3 regions of the Streptomyces sp. NPDC107538 genome follow, and region 2 is predicted to be linked to each of the others. Evidence: predicted binding sites of a transcription regulator. Region 2 holds the regulator's gene; each other region holds the start of a gene.
The links. Region 2 encodes HrcA, which represses chaperone genes, less so after heat shock. Its sites were predicted from a motif close to TTNGCACTCNGNNNNNCNGAGTGCNAA; they were not measured.

Region 1: groES (co-chaperone GroES) is a predicted target of HrcA. The motif match lies at 2,891-2,917, and genes of this name have one in related genera.
Region 3: groL (chaperonin GroEL) is a predicted target of HrcA. The motif match lies at 4,436-4,462, and genes of this name have one in related genera.

What each region holds. Positions count from the first base shown of each region.
Region 1 covers NZ_JBVKAY010000002.1:706,835-713,717, forward strand. The annotation lists gene ACZ7MG_RS08935 (ester cyclase) at 1-603, shown strand, start outside; gene groL (chaperonin GroEL) at 675-2,300, opposite strand; gene groES (co-chaperone GroES) at 2,436-2,744, opposite strand; gene ACZ7MG_RS08950 (polysaccharide deacetylase family protein) at 3,034-3,942, opposite strand; gene ACZ7MG_RS08955 (polysaccharide deacetylase family protein) at 4,389-5,480, opposite strand; gene ACZ7MG_RS08960 (THUMP-like domain-containing protein) at 5,591-6,775, shown strand.
Region 2 covers NZ_JBVKAY010000004.1:509,667-516,549, forward strand. The annotation lists gene ACZ7MG_RS16740 (VOC family protein) at 1-135, opposite strand, end outside; gene ACZ7MG_RS16745 (16S rRNA (uracil(1498)-N(3))-methyltransferase) at 177-926, opposite strand; gene ACZ7MG_RS16750 (nitronate monooxygenase) at 923-2,053, opposite strand; gene dnaJ (molecular chaperone DnaJ) at 2,251-3,387, opposite strand; gene hrcA (heat-inducible transcriptional repressor HrcA) at 3,388-4,404, opposite strand; gene ACZ7MG_RS16765 (MBL fold metallo-hydrolase) at 4,608-5,339, shown strand; gene ACZ7MG_RS16770 (DUF3097 domain-containing protein) at 5,381-6,196, shown strand; gene ACZ7MG_RS16775 (Uma2 family endonuclease) at 6,174-6,752, opposite strand; gene hemW (radical SAM family heme chaperone HemW) at 6,853-6,883, opposite strand, start outside.
Region 3 covers NZ_JBVKAY010000005.1:522,741-529,623, reverse strand. The annotation lists gene ACZ7MG_RS20785 (trypsin-like serine peptidase) at 1-702, shown strand, start outside; gene ACZ7MG_RS20780 (glucosyl-3-phosphoglycerate synthase) at 710-1,654, opposite strand; SAM riboswitch class I at 1,786-1,932, shown strand; gene thrC (threonine synthase) at 1,950-3,254, shown strand; gene ACZ7MG_RS20770 (ubiquitin-like small modifier protein 1) at 3,308-3,583, shown strand; gene ACZ7MG_RS20765 (cold-shock protein) at 4,046-4,252, shown strand; gene groL (chaperonin GroEL) at 4,624-6,246, shown strand; gene ACZ7MG_RS20755 (NADH:flavin oxidoreductase) at 6,460-6,883, shown strand, end outside.

The sequences.
Region 1 (6,883 bases), on a different contig from region 2:
GCGACGCACAGTCTGATCGGGAAGGACCGGTCGGACGGGGCGCACTTCGTGGAGATCGTGGAGTTCCCCTCGTACGAGGAGGCGATGCGGAACTCGAAACTGCCGGAGACGGACCGGATCTTCCAGGAGATGGTGGCGCTCTGCGACGACGTGCCCACGTTCACGGATCTGGACGTGGTGCGGGACGAGCAGCTGTACGCGGCGACCGCGCGGCGGTTCTTCGAGACCCTGGCGACGAAGGGCGAACTGCCCCCGTTCAACGACCTGTTGGTGGAGGACTACCACGACCACGGCAACGAACCGGACACCCTGGGGCTCGACGCGTTCCGGCGGGAGGCCGAGATGTGGCGGGCGGGCTTCGACTTCTCCTTCACGGTCGACGACCAGATCGCGCAGGGTGACCGGGTGTGCACCCGCTGGGCCTGGAACGGCCGGCACAAGGGCGAGTTCCTCGGCATCGCGGCGACCGGCCGGGACGTCACCATGACGGGCACGACGATCCACCGGTGCATGCCCGACGGCCGGATCGCGGAGGCGTGGTGGGAGTACGACCGGCTGGGGCTGATGCACCAGCTGGGGGCGCTGGACGCGCTGGAGCAGTAGTCGCGGGGACAACATGGGGAAGCCCCCGTTCCGCCGGGCGGAACGGGGGCTTCTCTCGCTGGGGCGGTGCCTCAGTGGGCGTGGCCGTGGCCGCCGTGGCCCGCGTCGGCCGGCTCCTCTTCCTTCTTCTCGACGACCAGGGTCTCGGTCGTGAGGAGGAGGGAGGCGATGGAGGCGGCGTTCTCCAGGGCGGAGCGGGTGACCTTGACCGGGTCGATGACACCGGACTTGACCAGGTCGCCGTACTCGCCGGTCGCGGCGTTGAAGCCCTGGCCCTTGTCGAGCTCGGCGACCTTGGAGGTGATGACGTAGCCCTCCAGGCCGGCGTTCTCGGCGATCCAGCGCAGCGGCTCGACGGCGGCCTTGCGGACGACCGCGACACCGGTGGCCTCGTCGCCGGTCTTGCCGAGGTTGCCCTCCAGGACCTTCACGGCGTGGACGAGCGCGGAGCCACCACCGGAGACGATGCCCTCCTCGACCGCGGCGCGGGTCGCGGAGATGGCGTCCTCCAGACGGTGCTTCTTCTCCTTCAGCTCCACCTCGGTGGCGGCGCCGACCTTGATCACGCACACGCCGCCGGCCAGCTTCGCGAGGCGCTCCTGGAGCTTCTCGCGGTCCCAGTCGGAGTCCGTGTTCTCGATCTCGGCCTTGATCTGGGCGACGCGGCCCTGCACGGCACCGGAGTCACCGGCGCCGTCGACGAGCGTGGTGTCGTCCTTGGTGACCGTGACGCGGCGGGCGGAGCCGAGCACGTCCAGGCCGACCTGGTCGAGCTTGAGGCCGACCTCCTCGGAGATGACCTCGGCGCCGGTCAGCGTCGCCATGTCCTGCAGCATCGCCTTGCGGCGGTCGCCGAAGCCGGGGGCCTTGACGGCGACCGCGTTGAAGGTGCCGCGGATCTTGTTGACGACCAGGGTCGACAGGGCCTCGCCCTCGACGTCCTCGGCGATGATCAGCAGCGGCCGGGAGGCGTTGGACTGGATGACCTTCTCCAGCAGCGGCAGCAGGTCGGCGATGGCGCCGATCTTGCCCTGGTGGATGAGGATGTACGGGTCGTCGAGGACGGCCTCCATACGCTCCTGGTCGGTGACGAAGTAGGGGGACAGGTAGCCCTTGTCGAAGGCCATGCCCTCGGTGAAGTCCAGCTCCAGACCGAAGGTGTTGGACTCCTCGACGGTGATGACGCCGTCCTTGCCGACCTTGTCCATCGCCTCGGCGATCAGCTCGCCGACCTGCTGGTCCTGGGCGGACAGACCGGCGACGGCCGCGATGTCGGACTTCTCGTCGATCGGGCGGGCGGTCGCGAGGAGCTCCTCGGACACGGCCTTGACCGCGGCGTCGATGCCCTTCTTGAGGGCGGCCGGGGAGGCACCCGCGGCGACGTTCTTCAGGCCCTCGCGCACGAGCGCCTGGGCGAGCACGGTGGCGGTGGTGGTGCCGTCACCCGCGATGTCGTTGGTCTTGGTCGCCACCTCCTTCACCAGCTGGGCGCCGAGGTTCTCGTACGGGTCCTCGACCTCGACCTCGCGGGCGATGGTCACACCGTCGTTGGTGATGGTGGGGGCGCCGAACTTCTTGTCGATGACGACGTTGCGGCCCTTGGGGCCGATCGTCACCTTGACCGTGTCGGCAAGCTTGTTGACGCCGCGCTCGAGGGCGCGACGGGCGTCCTCGTCGAACTTCAGGATCTTCGCCATGGGAGCGGTTCAGCCCTCTCGGAAAACGTGGGTGAAACGAACTGCGCCCCTCACGCCCGGCTGATTATGGTCGCGGGGGCCAGGGGCGCAGCTCAAAAGCAAGGTGCTTCGGTGCTTCGGTGAGGAAGCGGTGAACTACTTCTCGATGATCGCGAGGACGTCGCGAGCCGAGAGGACGAGGTACTCCTCGCCGTTGTACTTCACCTCGGTGCCGCCGTACTTGCTGTACAGCACGATGTCGCCGGTCTTGACGTCGAGCGGCAGGCGCTCGCCGTTCTCGAAGCGGCCCGGGCCCACGGCCAGGACGACGCCCTCCTGGGGCTTCTCCTTGGCGGTGTCCGGGATGACCAGGCCAGAGGCCGTGGTCTGCTCGGCGTCGAGCGGCTGGACCACGATGCGGTCCTCGAGCGGCTTGATGGCAACCTTGGAGCTGGTGGTCGTCACGATCCGACCTCCCCCTTCGGAGATCTCACGGGGTTAACTGTCTGAGGTGGCGACCAGGTGGATCCGTCGTCGCGGGTGCCGGACCTGCCCGTCGCGTAGTTGGCACTCTCCAGGGGGGAGTGCCAGACCTGAGACTATGACCGCGATTAGCACTCGGTCAAGCGGACTGCTAATTCCGACCGCTGATGGCGTGGGGCGCGGGGGCCTCCTGCGTGGGCCGCGGCGGTCTTCTCCGTGGGGCGCGGCGGTCGCCGTGGCGCGTCAGAGGCAGTCCTTCAGAGGTAGCCCTTCAGAGGTAGTCCTCCAGGCGTCCGACCGTCAGGCCCTGCGCCTGGATGCGGCGCAGCAGCCGGGTCGTCATCTCCGTGAGGGTGGTGCCCTTCAGCTGCTCCGGGCCCCGGAAGTGGGCGAGGACGATGTCGCCGGGGCGGAGGCGGTCGCCGACCGCGTAGCGGAGGTCGTTGATCTGCATGGACGCGCGCCAGAGGACGACGGCCGTGATGCCGCAGTCGGCGGCGGCGCGGAGCGTGGTGGTGTCGTAGACGCCGTAGGGCGGGCGGAACAGGGTCGGCCGGATGCCGAAGCGCTGCTTCAGCTTGTTCTGCTGGCCGCAGATCTCGGCGCGCTGCCCGGCGTACGGCAGGCCGCGCAGGCCGGTGTGGTCGAGCGTGTGGTTCTGTACGGTCGCGCCGACCGCCCGCAGCCGTGCGAAGTGGCCGTATCCCGGCCCCACGACACTGTCCGTCAGGAACATGCTCACCGGCAGCCGCAGCTCCCTGACCATGTCGACGAACCGGGGGTCCTTCTCGGCCCCGTCGTCGTACGTCAGGAACACCACCTTGTCGCGCGTCCGCACCCGGTCGACGACGGGCGGCAGCCCCGGGCCGGCCGTACGGGGCTCGGGAGGCCGGTCGGGGGTCTCGGGCGCGGGGTCGAGGGGGGCGGGGAGACCCCAGCGGCGGTACGGGGGTTGGTGGGGGCGGTGGGTCGTGGAGTGGGGGGTGGTTGCGCGGGAGCCGGGGGTGGAGGGGAGCTTCGACGCGCCGCCCTCGGAGAGTGTCGCCGCGGCCCCGGGGCGCCCCTCCGCCCGGTCCGCGCGGTCGGCGGGATCGGTGGTGCACCCGGCGAGGAGGAGCACAGCGAGGGCCGTGAGAGCGGAGAGGGCGGCCCAGGCGCGGGCGCCCGGCGCAGGGGCCATCGGTGCGCCGGTGAGCGACACGGGAACCGCCGGTACGCACGCGCCCGGCGTGGAGGCCACCGTCGCACACGCCCCCGGCGCCCGGCCCGTCGCGCCGCTCACACCACGACCTGTCACGCGCGCTTCCTGGACGGGACGGGCCACCCCACGCGCCACCGAGGCCCGACGGCGCGCCCGGCGCTCGTCCGGGACCCCGGGGAGCACCACACGCCGTTCCCGGGCCCCATGCCCTCCGCCCGCCCGGCTTGCCGCCCCCGCCACGCTCTCGCCCCGCGCCGAGCCTTCCTCCGACGCCGCACGCCCTCTTCGCACCACACGCCGGCCCCGGGCCAGAGACCCGGTCCAGGCCGCGCCCCCGCCTCGCCGCAGGTCACGCCCTCCCCGCGCCACACCCCGTCGTTCTTGCCCCGCGCCCCCTCCCCACCCCCGGCTCCCCCCGCCACCCCTCACAGGTAGTCCTCCAGCCTCGCCACCGCGTAGCCCTCGGCGGTGGCGTGGTCGAGGAAGCGGCGGATCATGTCGGGCATGGTGCCCTTCCAGTCGGAGGGGCCGCGGAAGTGGGTGAGGACGATGTCGCCGGGGCGGAGTTCGCGGTCGGATTCCCGGTGGTCCCAGCGGTCGACGAAGACCTCCTCGTTCCAGAGGGGGACGGCCTCGATGCCGCAGGCCTTGGCGGCGCGGAGGGTATCCCGGTCGTAGTTGCCGTACGGCGGCCGGAAGAGGGTCGGCCGCTTGCCGTACCGCTTCTCGATCACGTCCTGCATGCCGCAGATCTCGCGTTTCTGGGCGGTGTAGGAGAGGGAGGGGAGGTGGCGGTGGTGGAGGGTGTGGTTGTTGAGGGTGACGCCCTTGTCCCGCATCCGCGCGAAGTAGCCGTAGTCCTCCTTGACCAGGTAGTCGCTGAGGAAGGCGGTGTAGGGGATCTTCAGCTCGCTCATCATGCGCAGGAACTCGGGGTCCTTCTCCGCGCCGTCGTCGATCGTGAGGAAGAGGACCTTGTCGCGGGTGGGGACGGTGGTGAAGACCGGCGGGAGCCCGTCCTCCTCGTGGCCGTCGACCTCGAATCCCTTGCGGGTGGTCAGCTCCGGCTTCCGCGCCGGCGGCGCGGGCGCGCTCAGCGGCACCTCGGCCAGCCTCCAGCGCTTCGCGGCGGCGACCCGCGCGGCGTGCGCCCGGCGCACCTTCCCGGCGTACGAGTCGAGCGCGCGTGCGCCGGGCGCGTCGAAGTGCCGTGGCCCGTGCTCACGGCTCAGTTCCTGGCCCCGCTCCTGGCCCTGCTTCTGCCCCCGCTCCTGGCCGTGGGCCGGCCCGGCGGTGTCGGGAGCGGCCTCCCCCGCGGTCCCCCGGCGCTCGGCCGGGCCCCGCCCCGAAGCCTCCTCGCCGCCCTCGCCGACGTCCGCGCACCCGGACACGATGACCGCCGCGGCGAGTACGGCGACGTGGCCCCGCACGCCACCGAGGCCGGCGCCGCCGCCCCTCCCGCCCAGGAATCCCGCCCGCTTCGCACTCTTTTCGTCATTTTGTCGTACGAATCGCATGGCGCTGCATCCTCGCAGGGCAACCCCTCCCCGCCGCCCCGACACCGCCGCCGGGCCCCGACCATCCACCGAGTGGCCCACACCCCCGGCCCCTGACCGACAATGACCCGGTGAACGACCTGGACCCCGCCACCTTCCTCACCCCCCTGCTCACCCCCGAGGGGCATGCTCTCCTCGACGAGGTGCGCGACACCGAACCGGCGCGGGAGCTGGCCGTGGCGACCCGGCTGCGCCGCGACCACCCGGCGGAGCTGGTCACGGCGGCCCTCGCCCAGGCGCGGCTGCGGCAGCGGGCGGTGGCGAAGTTCGGGGCGGCGGACGCGGGGCGGATGTTCTTCACGCCGAACGGGGTCGAACAGTCGACCAGGGCGACCGTGGCGACGTACCGCGCGGAGCGGATGCGCGCGCTGGGCGTGACCTCCGTCGCCGACCTGTGCTGCGGGATCGGCGGGGACGCGATCGCCCTCGCCCGGGCCGGGATCCGGGTGCTGGGCGTCGACCGCGACCCGCTGACGGTGGCGGTCGCCCGCGCCAACGCCGACGCGCTCGGTCTCGCCGGGCTGATCCAGGTGCGCGAGGCGGATGTGACGGAGGTGGACACGGCCGGGTACGACGCCGTGTTCGTCGACCCGGCCCGGCGCTCCTCCGGGCGGGGCCGGATCTTCGACCCCGAGGCGTACTCGCCGCCGCTCTCCTGGGCCGTCGCCACTGCGCTCAAGGCCCCGCGTGCCGCGCTGAAGATCGCGCCGGGCGTCCCGCACGAGGCGGTACCCGCCGAGGCCGAGGCCGAGTGGATCTCGGACGGGGGTGATGTGAAGGAGGCGGTGCTGTGGTTCGGCACGGGAACGGAGGGGGTGGTGCGGGCGACGCTGCTGCCCGGCGGGCGGAGCCTGCGCGGGCGGGGGTTGCCGGACCCCGGGGTCCGTTCCGTGGGGCGGTATCTGTACGAGCCCGACGGTGCCGTGATCCGCGCCCATCTCGTCGCCGAGGTCGCCGAGAAGCTGGCGGGTGGGCTGATCGACGCCACGATCGCGTACATCACCGCCGACGAGCATCGTGTCACCCCGTTCGCCACGGCCTATGAGATCACCGATCAACTGCCCTTCAACGTGAAGAAGTTGAAGGCGCTGTTGCGGGAGCGGGGGGTGGGGGTGCTGACCGTGAAGAAGCGGGGGTCGGCTGTCGAGCCGGAGGAACTGCGGAGGAAGGTCAAGCCGCAGGGGCGTCGTTCGGCGACGGTGTTTCTGACGCGGGTGGCGGGGGCGCCGGCGATGCTGATCGGGCACCCGGTCTGAGGGCGCCGTCACGGGCCCGTCGTTCGGGTGCGGCGCCGTCGTGGTTGATCGCGCAGTTCCCCGCGCCCCTTCAGGGCGCGAACCGCCGTCGTTCGGGTGCCGCGCCGT
Region 2 (6,883 bases):
CCCGACTGCTGGGCTGAACTTCTCGTACGGCCCGTCGACCGCCCCGGACTGCGGTTTCAGTCCGAGGACATCGGCGTAGAAGCGGTAACACGCGGCGAAGTCGGAGACGAGCAGCCTTACTTGGGCGAGTTCCACGATGCTCCCAGGGTCGGGGAAGCCGGTCGGGACCGGGGCGGTCAGGACCAGCGTCCGGTGCGGCCCAGCAACAGCGCCCCGGCCGCCGTCCCGGCGGTCGAGGTACGCAGCACGCTGGGCCCGAGTCGATACGCCCCCGCGCCCGCCTCGCCGAAGAGCGCCAGCTCCTCCGGCGACACGCCCCCCTCGGGCCCCACGACGAGCACGATCTCCCCGGCCGCCGGCAGCTCGGCCGTGGCCAGGGTCTCGTCACCGCTCTCGTGCAGGACGGCGGCGAAGTCGGCCTTCGCCAGCAGCGCCGCGACCTGCTTGCCGGTGGCCACCTCGGCGATCTCGGGGAACCGGACCCGGCGGGACTGCTTGCCCGCCTCCCGTGCGGTGGCCCGCCACTTGGCGAGGGCCTTCAGTCCCCGGTCGCCCTTCCACTGGGTGATGCAGCGGGCGGCGGCCCAGGGCACGATCGCGTCGACGCCGACCTCGGTCATGGTCTCGACGGCCAGTTCGCCCCGGTCGCCCTTGGGCAGCGCCTGGACGACGGTGATCCGGGGCTCGGCCGGGGCCTCCTCGTGCACGGTCTCCAGGTCCATGACCACGAGCCGGTCCTTGCCCTCGGCCGCCTTGACGATCCCCTCCGCCCAGCGTCCGCGCCCGTCGGTCAGGACCACGTCCTCACCGGCCCGCAACCGCTTCACGGAGACGGCATGCCGCCCCTCGGGCCCGCCGAGCACCAGCTCGCCGCCACAGCCGTCAGGCAGGTCCAACGAGTCGACCACGAACACGGGTGCAGTCATCGCCCCTCACTCCCGGCCCGAGCACCGGCCTGACCGGCCTGGCCGCCACCCTGGCTGCCGACCTGGGCGGAGGCCTGCGCCGCCTGCGCGGTGGTGATCTCGGTGGCCAGCAGTTCGACCAGTTCCCCGGCGGACAGCTCGCGGGCCATCCGGTGGCCCTGCCCGGCCCACAGCGCCATGCCCTGGGCGTCCCCGGCTTTGGCGGCGGCCTTGCGCAGCGGCGAGGTGAGGTGGTGGACCTCGGGGTAGGCGACGGGCGCGTACGGGCCGTGCTCGCGCAGGAACCGGTTGACCAGCCCGCGGGCCGGGCGCCCGGAGAAGGCGCGGGTCAGCTCGGTGCGGACGAAGAGGGGGTCGGTGAGCGCCTGCTTGTGCACGGCGTGCGCGCCGGACTCGGCGGTGGCGAGGAACGCCGTGCCGAGCTGGGCCGCGCTCACACCCGCGGTGAGGAGGGCGGCGATCTGGCCGCCGCGCATGATGCCGCCGGCCGCGACCATCGGCAGGGCCACGGCCTCCCGGACCTGGGCGACGAGCGAGAGCAGGCCGACACCAGCACGGTCCCGCTCGGGGTCGTCCCGGTGGGTGCCCTGGTGGCCGCCCGCCTCCACGCCCTGCACGATCACGGCGTGGGCCCCGGACCGCTCCACGGCCTGGGCCTCCTCCGCCGAGGTCGCGGTGACCAGGGTGAGGGTGCCCTTGCGGGCGAGGGACTCGATGACCTCGGGGGTCGGGCAGCCGAAGTGGAACGACACCACGGGCACCGGGTTGTCGAGCAGCACGGCGAGCTTGGCCTCGTAGCCGTCGTCACGCCCGCTGTCGGGATCGCCCAGCTCGGCGTCGTACCAGGTGGCCTCCCCGGCGAGCTGCTCCGCGTACACCTCGACGGCGGCGGGCTCGGCGTACTCGGGCTGCGGCATGAAGAGGTTCACGCCGAACGGGCGGGACGTCAGCGCCCGGAGCGCCTTGATCTCCTGGTACATCCCGTCGGCGGTCTTGTACCCGGCGGCGAGGAACCCCAGCCCGCCCGCCTCGGACACGGCGGCGGCCAACCGCGGCACGGAGACACCGCCCGCCATGGGGGCCTGCACGATCGGGAGCGGGACGAGATCGGTCAGTGCGGAGGACATGACGGCATGGTGCCATGCCCTCCGGGTGTAGCCGAATCGGGTACGGACGGTTGTTCGGGTGCGGGTGCGTCGTGGCTGGTCGCGCAGTTCCCCGCGCCCCTCAAAAAGCAGGGGCTGCGCCCCGTGCTTTTTGTTTTTAGGGGCGCGGGGAACTGCGCGAGAAGCCCCACCGGACCCGCACCCGACAACGAACCCACTCAGCGCCCGTTGAACGCGTCCTTCAGCCGGGAGAACAGCCCCTGCTGCCCGGGCTGGAACTGCCCCGTGGGCCGTTCCTCACCCCGCAGCGCGGCCAGCTGCCGCAGCAGCGCCTCCTGCTCGGGATCCAGCTTCGTCGGCGTCTGCACCTCGACGTGGACGATCAGATCCCCACGCCCACCACCGCGCAGATGCGTGACACCGCGCCCGTGCAGCGGGATCGACTGCCCGGACTGCGTGCCGGGCCGGATGTCGACCTCCTCCAGCCCGTCCAGCGTCTCCAGCGGCACCTTCGTGCCGAGGGACGCCGCCGTCATCGGGATCGTCACCGTGCAGTGCAGATCGTCGCCGCGCCGCTGGAACGTGGAGTGCGGCAGCTCGTGGATCTCGACGTAGAGGTCACCGGCGGGACCGCCACCGGGCCCGACCTCGCCCTCACCGGCGAGCTGGATCCGCGTGCCGTTGTCGACACCGGCCGGGATCTTGACCGTGAGCGTCCGCCGCGACCGCACCCGCCCGTCGCCCGCGCACTCGGGGCACGGGTTGGGGACGATCGTGCCGAACCCCTGGCACTGCGGGCAGGGCCGGGAGGTCATGACCTGACCGAGGAAGGACCGCGTGACCTGCGAGACCTCACCGCGGCCGCGGCACATGTCACAGGTCTGGGCGGTCGTACCCGGGGCCGCGCCCTCGCCGCTGCACGTCGTACAGACGACGGCCGTGTCGACCTGGATGTCCTTCGTCGTACCGAAGGCCGCCTCGTCGAGGTCGATCTCCAGCCGGATCATCGCGTCCTGGCCCCGGCGCGTACGCGACCGCGGGCCACGCTGGGACGCCGTACCGAAGAACGCGTCCATGATGTCCGAGAAGTTGCCGAAGCCACCGGCGCCGAAGCCGCCCGCGCCTCCGCCGCCCGCCTGGGACAACGGGTCGCCGCCGAGGTCGTAGACCTGCTTCTTCTGCGGGTCCGACAACACCTCGTAGGCGGCGTTGATCTCCTTGAACCGCTCCTGGGTCTTCGGATCGGGATTGACGTCCGGGTGCAGCTCGCGAGCGAGCCTCCGGAACGCCTTCTTGATCTCGTCCTGGGACGCGTCGCGGCGCACGCCGAGCACGGCGTAGTAGTCCGTGGCCACTTAAGACTCCGCCAGGATCTGTCCGACGTACCGTGCCACCGCTCGTACCGCTCCCATCGTTCCCGGATAGTCCATGCGCGTAGGTCCGACCACGCCCAGTTTCGCTACTGCCTCGCCGCCCGAACCGTAGCCGACGGAGACGACGGACGTGGAGTTGAGTCCCTCATAGGCGTTCTCATGACCGATCCGTACGGTCATGCCCGAATCCCCGGCCTCGCCAAGCAACTTGAGGAGGACGACCTGTTCCTCCAAGGCTTCCAGAACGGGCCGGATCGTGAGGGGGAAGTCATGTCCGAAGCGGGTGAGATTGGCGGTTCCGCCGATCATCAGCCGCTCCTCGCTCTCCTCGACGAGTGCTTCGAGGAGGGTGGAGAGCACCGTCGCGACCGTGCCCCGGTCCTCGACGTCGAACGCCTCCGGCAGGTCCTCCACCAGCCGGGGCACGTCGGTGAACCGGCGGCCCGCGACCTTGCTGTTCAGCCGGGCGCGAAGATCCGCGAGTGACGTTTCTCCGAACGGCGCCGGACAGTCCACCAGCCGCTGTTCCACCCGTCCCGTGTCCGTGATCAGCACGAGCATCAGCCGGGCGGGGGCCAGCGACAGCAGCTCCACATGCCGCACCGTCGACCGTGTGAGCGACGGATACTGCACGACGGCGACCTGCCGCGTCAGCTGCGCGAGCAGCCGTACGGTCCGCGCCACGACGTCGTCCAGATCGACCGCGCCGTCCAGGAAGTTCTGGATGGCGCGCCGCTCGGGCGGGGTCATCGGCTTGACGCCCGCCAGCTTGTCGACGAAGAGCCGGTACCCCTTGTCGGTGGGGATGCGGCCCGCGCTGGTGTGGGGCTGGGCGATGAAGCCCTCGTCCTCCAGCGCCGCCATGTCGTTGCGGACGGTCGCCGGGGAGACGCCGAGGTTGTGCCGCTCGGTGAGCGCCTTGGAACCGACCGGTTCCTCGGTGCCCACATAGTCCTGGACGATGGCGCGCAGCACCTGCAGCCTGCGTTCACTGAGCACTCGCGCACACCTCCAGCTCGTCTCTCTCGTGCGACTCCCCCTTGGCACTCACCCCGGGCGAGTGCCAGCACTCCCCGCCCAGTGTACGGCGGTGGGGTACGCCCCCGGCAAGGCCGGGCTCCGGCGGAGCCACTTTCCTACTGGGGAGTACGCGACCACGCCGTCCCGCGAGCCACAGCGCGAGCTACCGCTAGCGTCGGCGCATGACGGTGACTTGGGAAGAGTGCGGGTGGCAGGAATTGACGCCCCGGGTCGGACGGTGCCGCCTGCCCGGCTGGGACTGCACGGTGGGGCTGGTGGCCGGGGGCGGTGCGGCCCTCATGATCGACGCGGGGTCGAGTCTGCGGGAGGGCGCGCGGTTGCGCGGCGAGGCGTGCCGGCTGCTCGGCGGCGCCCGTGTGACACATCTCGCGCTCACCCACCCTCATTTCGACCATGTCTTCGGGGCGGCGGCGTTCTCCGGGGTGGAGGTCTTCGGCGCGGTGGGCGTCGACGGCGTCCTGGCCCGTGACCGCGACGCCCTGCACGCGGACGCCGTGCACCACGGCCTGCCCCCGGCGGACGCCACGGAGGCCGCCGACCTCCTCGTCCTCCCCCGCCATCTGGTCTCCGGCGAGTGGACGCTCGACCTGGGCGACGGTGTCCGGGGGCTCCTGGCGAACGTGGGCCCCGGGCACACCGGCCACGACCTGGCGGTCCTGGTGTCGGAGGGCGCTCGGGAGGTGGTGTTCTGCGGGGACCTGGTCGAGGAGTCCGGTGAACCGCAGGCGGGCCCGGACGCGATCCCGTCCCGCTGGCCGGCCGCCCTGGACCGGCTGCTGGCCCTCGGCGGCGAGGACGCGCTGTACGTCCCCGGGCACGGGGCGGTGGTGGACGCGGCGTTCGTCCGGGCCCAACGCGACGCGCTGGCACGCCGCTTCGGCGTGTCGGACTGAGTACGGGGCATCCGGGCGCCGCTTCTCCTATCGTCATCCGAATGCGCCAGTACTCACCCGACCTGACCCCTCCCTGGAAGAAGTCCCAGTCGGCCCCCGAGGTCCCGGCCGACCCCGGTCTGGTCGTCGAGGAGCCCACCACCGGGTTCTGTGGGGCGGTCATCCGCTGCGAGGCGGGCACGGTGACGCTGGAGGACCGCTTCGGCAAGCACCGGGTGTTCCCGTTGGAGCCCCGGGGCTTCCTGCTGGAGGGTCGCGTGGTGACCCTGGTTCGCCCCTCGTCGCCGGCCCCCGCCCGTCCCTCCCGCACGGCCTCCGGCTCGGTGGCCGTCCCGGGCGCCCGCGCGCGGGTCGCCCGCGCCGGGCGCATCTACGTCGAGGGCCGCCACGACGCCGAACTCGTCGAGAAGGTGTGGGGCGACGACCTGCGCGTCGAGGGCGTGGTGGTGGAGTACCTGGAGGGCGTGGACGACCTGCCGTCGATCGTCGCGGACTTCGCCCCCGGGCCCGACGCGCGCCTCGGCGTCCTGGTCGACCACCTGGTCCCGGGGAGCAAGGAGTCCCGTATCGCCGCGTCCGTGACCAGCGAGCACGCGCTCGTCGTCGGCCACCCGTACATCGACATCTGGGAGGCCGTGAAGCCGTCGTCGGTGGGCATCGCGGCGTGGCCGCGCGTACCGCGCGGACAGGACTGGAAGACGGGGGTGTGCCGGGCGCTGGGATGGCCCGCGGACAACACCGGGGCGGTGTGGCAGGCGATCCTGGGGCGGGTGGGGTCCTACAAGGACCTGGAACCGGAGTTGTTGGGGAGGGTGGAGGAGTTGATCGACTTCGTCACGGATAGCGGTGGGGCCTGACGCCGGGGAAGATACCGAACTCGCTCGTGTCCAGTTCGAGCCCCAGCTCCTCCAACGGTAGCGGCGCTCCGAACTTAGTGATCTGCTGCCGCTGGTAGTCGGCGTTCTCGCCCCTTCCCGTGGGCCGTGTCAACAGCACGCACTGCGCCATGACCGGATCCACGATGAGGTAGGAAGGCACATTCCCCGCCGCATAGATCGACCGCTTGATCTCGTAGTCCCGCTGGACGCTGGTCTTGGAGACAACCTCGACGACCAGGGTGATGAGACGGCACGGCAGCAGGCGTCCCGAGGTGGGCATCACGTCGCGTTCAAGGACCACCAGGTCCGGTACGGGCTCACTGGCCTCATCAACGATGTCGACATCCTGGGTCTGCAAGCGAGACCACCGCGTACGCGGGATCTGGTCCAGCACGTCCTCCACGATCATGTTGTGCACAAGGTCAGGGCTGGCCATCATCACGATTTCCCCCCGGAGAAGCTCGACCCTGACGCCCTCCGGGGGCTCGAACTCCTCGAAGAACTTGGTCATGTCACGCTCGTCCACAGCGGTCATCTCCGTGGCCCTCCACATCCGCCGCGTACTTTTAGCGGCAGCCTACGAACCAGGTTAGGTACCGAACCCCCGTTCCGCACGGATTCACCCACCCAAGTGATCAGTCCACCAGGTCCCGCACCACCGCGTCC
Region 3 (6,883 bases), on a different contig from region 2:
AAGCAGAACGAGTCCGTCCCCCGCGCCCACCAGGAGATGGCGGCCGGCCAGGTGGCGGAGGCCTGTGCGCCCGCCGGTGCGGCCAGGAGCACCTACGAGGCGCTCATCGCCGAAGCCGCCGGCAACGCGGGGATGCCGCCGGAGGCCCAGCTGGCCACCGAGGCCTTCGGCGGACGGATCGTCGGCGCTCTCCAGCGGCAGCTGAGCTGGCTGGCGGCCAACACCGACGTCGACGAGTGGTTCATCGCCGCGGCCCTGCGCGACGTGGCCGCGTACCTCGACGAGCCGGGTGTCCGGGACGCGGTCCTGGACACCGTGCTCGACTGCGTGCCCACCACGGGTGAACTCGTGCTCGTGACCCACAGCCTCGGCACCGTCGTCGGCATGGACCTCATCACCCGGCTCGCGCCGGAGGTGGAGATCTCCCTGCTCGTCACCGCGGGCAGCCCGCTCGGACTGGACACCGTCCAGCGCCGGCTCCTCGCCGGTGGTCCCCAGCGTCCCCAGCGGGTGGCCCGCTGGGTGAACGCCTGGTGCCCGACCGACGGTGTCGCCATCGGCTGCCCGCTCGGCGACGACTGGCAGGGCGAACTGACCGACCTGGCCGTCCGCAACACCCGTGCCCGGGCGCACGACATTGACGAGTACCTGGCCCACCGGGAGGTCGCCGCCGAGATCGGGCGCGTGATCACCGCGGGCTGAGGAACCCTTACGCCGCCTTGCGCTCCACGTACTCCTCGATATCGATCATCGGCGGCCGTTCCTCCAGGTCCACCGAGTACGTGCGCGGCTCGAAACCCTCCCGCCCCCGCTCGAACTGGGTCAGGACGGGCCGGATCAGGTGGCCGCGGGCCAGCCGGAGCTGGGCGGTGCGGTAGATCGCCGCGGACATACGGCCCAGCGCCGCCCCGTCCTGGTGGCGGTGTTTGCGGACGCCCACGTCGACCTGGGAGAGCGCGTCGAGGCCGACGAGGTGCAGCGCGTCGACGAGCATGCCCAGCTCGACGCCGTAGCCGACGGGGAACGGGAGCCGCTCCAGGAGGGAGCGCCGGGCCGCGTACTCGCCGCCGAGCGGCTGGACGAAACCGGCCAGCTGGGGCCAGTGCATGTTGAGGAGGGGCCGGGCCATGAGTTCCGTCACACGGCCGCCCTGGCCGGCGGCGGAGCCGAGGGGGCGGTCGTACATCGCCTTGACGAGGTCCACCCCGGGGTCGGTGAGCAGCGGGCCGACGATCCCGGAGACGAAGTCGGACGAGAACTCCTTGAGGTCCGCGTCGATGAAGCAGACGATGTCGCCGGACGTCACCAGGAGCGACCGCCACAGCACCTCGCCCTTGCCGGGCACGGCCGGGAGGCGGGGGAGGATCGCGTCGCGGTGCACGACCGTCGCCCCGGCGGCAGCCGCGACCTGGGACGTCCGGTCCGTGGAACCGGAGTCGACGACCACGATCTCGTCGACGAGCGGGACCTGCCGCATGAGGTCATGGCGGATGATCGCGACGATGTCGCCGACCGTCTCCTCCTCGTTCAGCGCGGGCAGGACGACACTGACCGTCTGTCCCGTGGCCCGTTTCGCGGCCATGATCTTGTGGAGCGGGCGGTCGGACATGGACCAGGAGCGGGTGCTCAGCCAGCGCTCGACTTCCTTCAGCACAGTGCGCGGCTCCTCTGCGTTCATCTCGCGGTTCGGACGGCTCTCTCAACTGTCCTGGCCTTCGGTTACAGTCTTGGACAACGCTGGTGACCATCGCATGTCGGTGCTCGTCGGCGTATACAACCAAATACCGCTCATCCAGAGGGGCAGAGGGATACGGCCCGATGAAGCCCCGGCAACCCTCCAGCCGGTCTGACCACGTTGTCGTGGTGAGGCTCCCGGCTCGGGAAGGTGCCAAATCCGTCTCACGGCGAAGTGCGTCGTGAGGAAGATGAGGAGAAAGGGCCTCGCCTCCATGGCTGCGCAGACTGTTGCAAGCACCACCGAATCCCCCGTCTCCACCGGTTCCACCGTAGACCTCGGCCCCGCCGCCGCGCTGAGCTGTCGTGAGTGCGGTCACCGCGTCCCCCTCGGACCGGTCTTCGCCTGCGAGGAGTGTTTCGGGCCGCTGGAGATCGCGTACGACTACTCCGCATACTCCACGGAGGAGCTGCGCAAGCGGATCGAGTCCGGTCCCGCGAACATCTGGCGGTACGCCCCCCTGCTGCCCGTCCCGGCGGACGTGGCCACGAAGCCGAACATCAACCCCGGCTGGACCCAGCTCGTGAAGGCCGACAACCTGGCCGCCGCGCTCGGCGTCGACAGCGGCAAGCTCTTCATCAAGGACGACTCGGGCAACCCGACGCACTCCTTCAAGGACCGCGTCGTCGCCCAGGCCCTGGAGGCGGCCCGCGCCTTCGGCTTCACCACGCTCTCCTGCTCCTCCACGGGCAACCTGGCCGGTGCCGTCGGCGCCGCCGCCGCCCGCGCCGGCTTCCGGTCCTGCGTGTTCATCCCGCACGACCTGGAGCAGGGCAAGGTCGTCATGGCCGCGATCTACGGCGGCGAGCTGGTCGGCATCGAGGGCAACTACGACGATGTGAACCGCTTCTGCTCCGAGCTGATCGGCGACCCGGCCGGCGAGGGCTGGGGCTTCGTGAACGTCAACCTGCGGCCCTACTACGCGGAGGGCTCCAAGACCCTCGCGTACGAGATCTGCGAGCAGCTCGGCTGGCGGCTGCCGGACCAGCTGGTGGTGCCGATCGCCTCCGGGTCGCAGCTCACGAAGATCGACAAGGGGCTCCAGGAGCTGATCAAGCTCGGGCTCGTCGAGGACAAGCCGTACAAGATCTTCGGTGCGCAGGCGGAGGGGTGCTCGCCGGTGTCGGTGGCGTTCAAGGCCGGCCACGACGTCGTACGGCCGCAGAAGCCGAACACCATCGCGAAGTCGCTCGCCATCGGCAACCCGGCGGACGGGCCGTATGTGCTCGACATCGCGCGGCGGACCGGCGGGGCCGTGGAGGACGTGACGGACGAGCAGGTCGTCGAGGCGATCAAGCTGCTCGCGCGGACGGAGGGGATCTTCGCCGAGACCGCGGGCGGGGTGACCGTCGGTGTCACGAAGAAGCTGATCGAGGACGGCCTTCTCGACCCGACGCTCACCACGGTCGTGCTCAACACGGGGGACGGGCTGAAGACGCTGGACGCGGTGGCCGGGACCGGGCTGACCGCGACCATCCGGCCCAACCTCGATGCGTTCCGTGAAGCTGGTCTCGCGTAGGACCGCCTCGAAGACCGCCTCGCACAGCACACATTCCTGACCGGAGGTCCCTCATGAGCGTTTCCGTCCGTATCCCCACCATCCTTCGCACCTACACGGGCGGACAGGCCGAGGTGAGCGCCGAAGGGGCGACTCTCGGCGAAGTCATCGCCGATCTCGAGAAGAACCACAACGGGATCGCCGCCCGGGTTCTGGACGATCAGGGCAAGTTGCGGCGGTTCGTGAATGTGTACGTGAATGACGACGATGTCCGGTTCGAGCAGGGGCTGGAGACGGCCACTCCGGACGGCGCCGGTGTGTCGATCATTCCCGCGGTCGCCGGTGGCTGACCGCCGGTCAGTACCCGCCGGTAGTAACCGTCGGTAACATTGATTACCGAGTGTTCATCGAATTGCCCCCTCCGTGAGAGAAGCGGAGGGGGCAATTCTCTATGGTTGAGCACTGTAGAGTTGGGGAAGCCGGTCGGATCACCGTAGTGATTGCATGCCGGGCGCATATGTGATCGCGCCGCACGCCCTATATGAAGTAGCCAAAGTGTGCATGCCTTTTGCGTACTTCTTCCCTTTTGTGGGGCCCGACTTGCCCTGAATTCGGGCGAATTGTTCGTACATTCCCGACCGGTCGTGTCCAGAATTCTCGTCCGATTGACCTGTTGCAGAGGGCAGTTGGACAGATACATTCGGCCGCGGTCGACGCGTTCCGGCGCACACCCCCAACCGTTGGGGGGTGAGGTCTGACCCGGATCCGCGAAGTGTGGATCTGTGCAAGGGCCAGTAATAGGGGAGTTAGGCATGGCTCAGGGCACCGTCAAGTGGTTCAACGCGGAGAAGGGGTACGGCTTCATCGCGGTCGACGGTGGTGCGGATGTATTCGTCCACTACAGCGCGATCCAGATGGACGGTTACCGCACCCTGGAAGAGGGCCAGCGGGTCGAGTTCGAGATCTCGCAGGGTCAGAAGGGGCCGCAGGCGGACATGGTCCGGCTCGCGGCCGGCTGAAGTAACGCGCCGGGTTCAACGCAGCGACGTTCTTCGTTCTTCATCGGAGGGCTCGCATCCCGTTTCGGGGTGCGAGCCCTCTCGTGTGCGCGGCGCGTACCCGCGCAAGGTCCGACGGGGGTGCCGATGGGGGTGCCGACGGGGCGCGCGCGGGCGCGTTCACCTGCGGATCATCGAGAGCCGCTTGCACTCGACCATGCCGAGTGCTAATCATTGGCGTTAGCACTCTGAAGGTGAGAGTGACAACGAGGATCGGGTCGGTGAGGCCCGCAGGCCAAGTGGGGCAAGGAACCACGAGGCAGGCGAGCCGTCCGTCGCGGGCGCCAGCACGGTCCGGAGCAATCCACCCCAGTCCGGGAGGACCACTTCACATGGCCAAGATCATCGCGTTCGACGAGGAGGCGCGGCGCGGCCTCGAGCGCGGCATGAACCAGCTCGCGGACGCCGTCAAGGTGACGCTCGGCCCCAAGGGCCGCAACGTCGTCCTCGAGAAGAAGTGGGGCGCCCCCACGATCACCAACGATGGTGTCTCCATCGCCAAGGAGATCGAGCTCGAGGACCCGTACGAGAAGATCGGCGCCGAGCTGGTCAAGGAAGTCGCGAAGAAGACGGACGACGTCGCCGGTGACGGCACGACGACCGCGACTGTCCTCGCCCAGGCGCTGGTCAAGGAAGGCCTGCGCAACGTCGCGGCCGGTGCCAACCCGATGGCCCTGAAGCGCGGTATCGAGAAGGCCGTCGAGGCCGTCTCCGGTGCGCTGCTCGACCAGGCCAAGGAGGTCGAGACCAAGGAGCAGATCGCCTCCACGGCCTCCATCTCCGCCGCCGACACCCAGATCGGCGAGCTGATCGCCGAGGCCATGGACAAGGTCGGCAAGGAAGGCGTCATCACCGTCGAGGAGTCGCAGACCTTCGGTCTGGAGCTTGAGCTCACCGAGGGCATGCGCTTCGACAAGGGCTACATCTCGGCGTACTTCGCGACCGACATGGAGCGCATGGAGGCGGTGCTCGAGGACCCCTACATCCTCATCGCCAACTCCAAGGTCACCAACGTCAAGGACCTGCTCCCGCTCCTGGAGAAGGTCATGCAGTCGGGCAAGCCGCTGCTGATCATCGCCGAGGACGTCGAGGGCGAGGCCCTGTCGACCCTGGTCGTCAACAAGATCCGTGGCACCTTCAAGTCCGTCGCCGTCAAGGCCCCGGGCTTCGGTGACCGCCGCAAGGCCATGCTCGGCGACATCGCCATCCTCACGGGCGGCGAGGTCATCTCCGAGGAGGTCGGCCTCAAGCTGGAGAACGCGACCCTGGACCTCCTGGGCCGCGCCCGCAAGGTCGTCATCACCAAGGACGAGACGACGATCGTCGACGGCGCCGGTGACACGGACCAGGTCCAGGGCCGGGTCAACCAGATCCGCGCCGAGATCGAGAACAGCGACTCGGACTACGACCGCGAGAAGCTCCAGGAGCGCCTGGCGAAGCTCGCGGGCGGCGTGGCCGTCATCAAGGCCGGTGCCGCGACCGAGGTCGAGCTGAAGGAGCGCAAGCACCGCATCGAGGACGCCGTTCGCAACGCGAAGGCGGCCGTCGAGGAGGGCATCGTCGCCGGTGGTGGCGTGGCCCTGCTGCAGGCCTCCTCGGTCTTCGAGAAGCTGGAGCTGGAGGGTGACGAGGCGACCGGCGCCAACGCCGTGAAGCTCGCCCTGGAGGCCCCGCTCAAGCAGATCGCCGTCAACGGCGGCCTTGAGGGTGGCGTCGTCGTGGAGAAGGTCCGCAACCTCGCGGTCGGCCACGGCCTCAACGCCGCGACCGGTGAGTACGTCGACATGATCGCCTCCGGCATCATCGACCCGGCGAAGGTCACGCGTTCCGCCCTGCAGAACGCCGCCTCCATCGCCGCGCTCTTCCTCACCACCGAGGCCGTCATCGCCGACAAGCCGGAGAAGGCCGCCGCGCCCGCCGGCGGCGGTATGCCGGGCGGTGACATGGACTTCTGATCGACCCCGGTCGATCACCGTCCTGCGGTACCGAGGGCGGCACCCCCTGGAAACGGGGGGTGCCGCCCTCGGGCGTTTCCGGGGCGTGGCACGGGTCACACCGATGCCGTCGCGCCGCTGGAATTCCGTGACGGCGGGGGCGGTTGTGCCGAGGGACGCATGCTATATGCGTGCGCATGGAATTGATTCCGCTCTCCCCCTAGGAGCCCCCGCGTGACCACCGCCTCCACCCCCACCTCCCGTGCCGCCGAGATTCTGTCCCGGCCCGTGACGATCAACGGGCTGACCGTCCCCAACCGGATCGCGATGGCGCCGATGACGCGGGTGTTCTCGCCCGGGGGTGTGCCCGGCGCGGACGTGGCCTCGTACTACGGGCGGCGGGCCGCGGCGGGGGTCGGGCTGATCGTGACCGAGGGGACGTACGTCGGGCACGAGACGGCCGGTGACCTGGACGGGGTTCCGCGGTTCGCCGGGGAGGAGCAGCTCGCCGGGTGGGCGAAGGTCGCGGAGGCCGTGCACGCCGGGGGCGGCACGATCGTGCCGCAGCTGTGGCACATCGGGACCGTCCGGCAGCAGGGCAAGCTCTTCCCCGAGGCCCCCGTCTTCGGCCCGTCCGGTCTTCGGGCCGACGGCACCG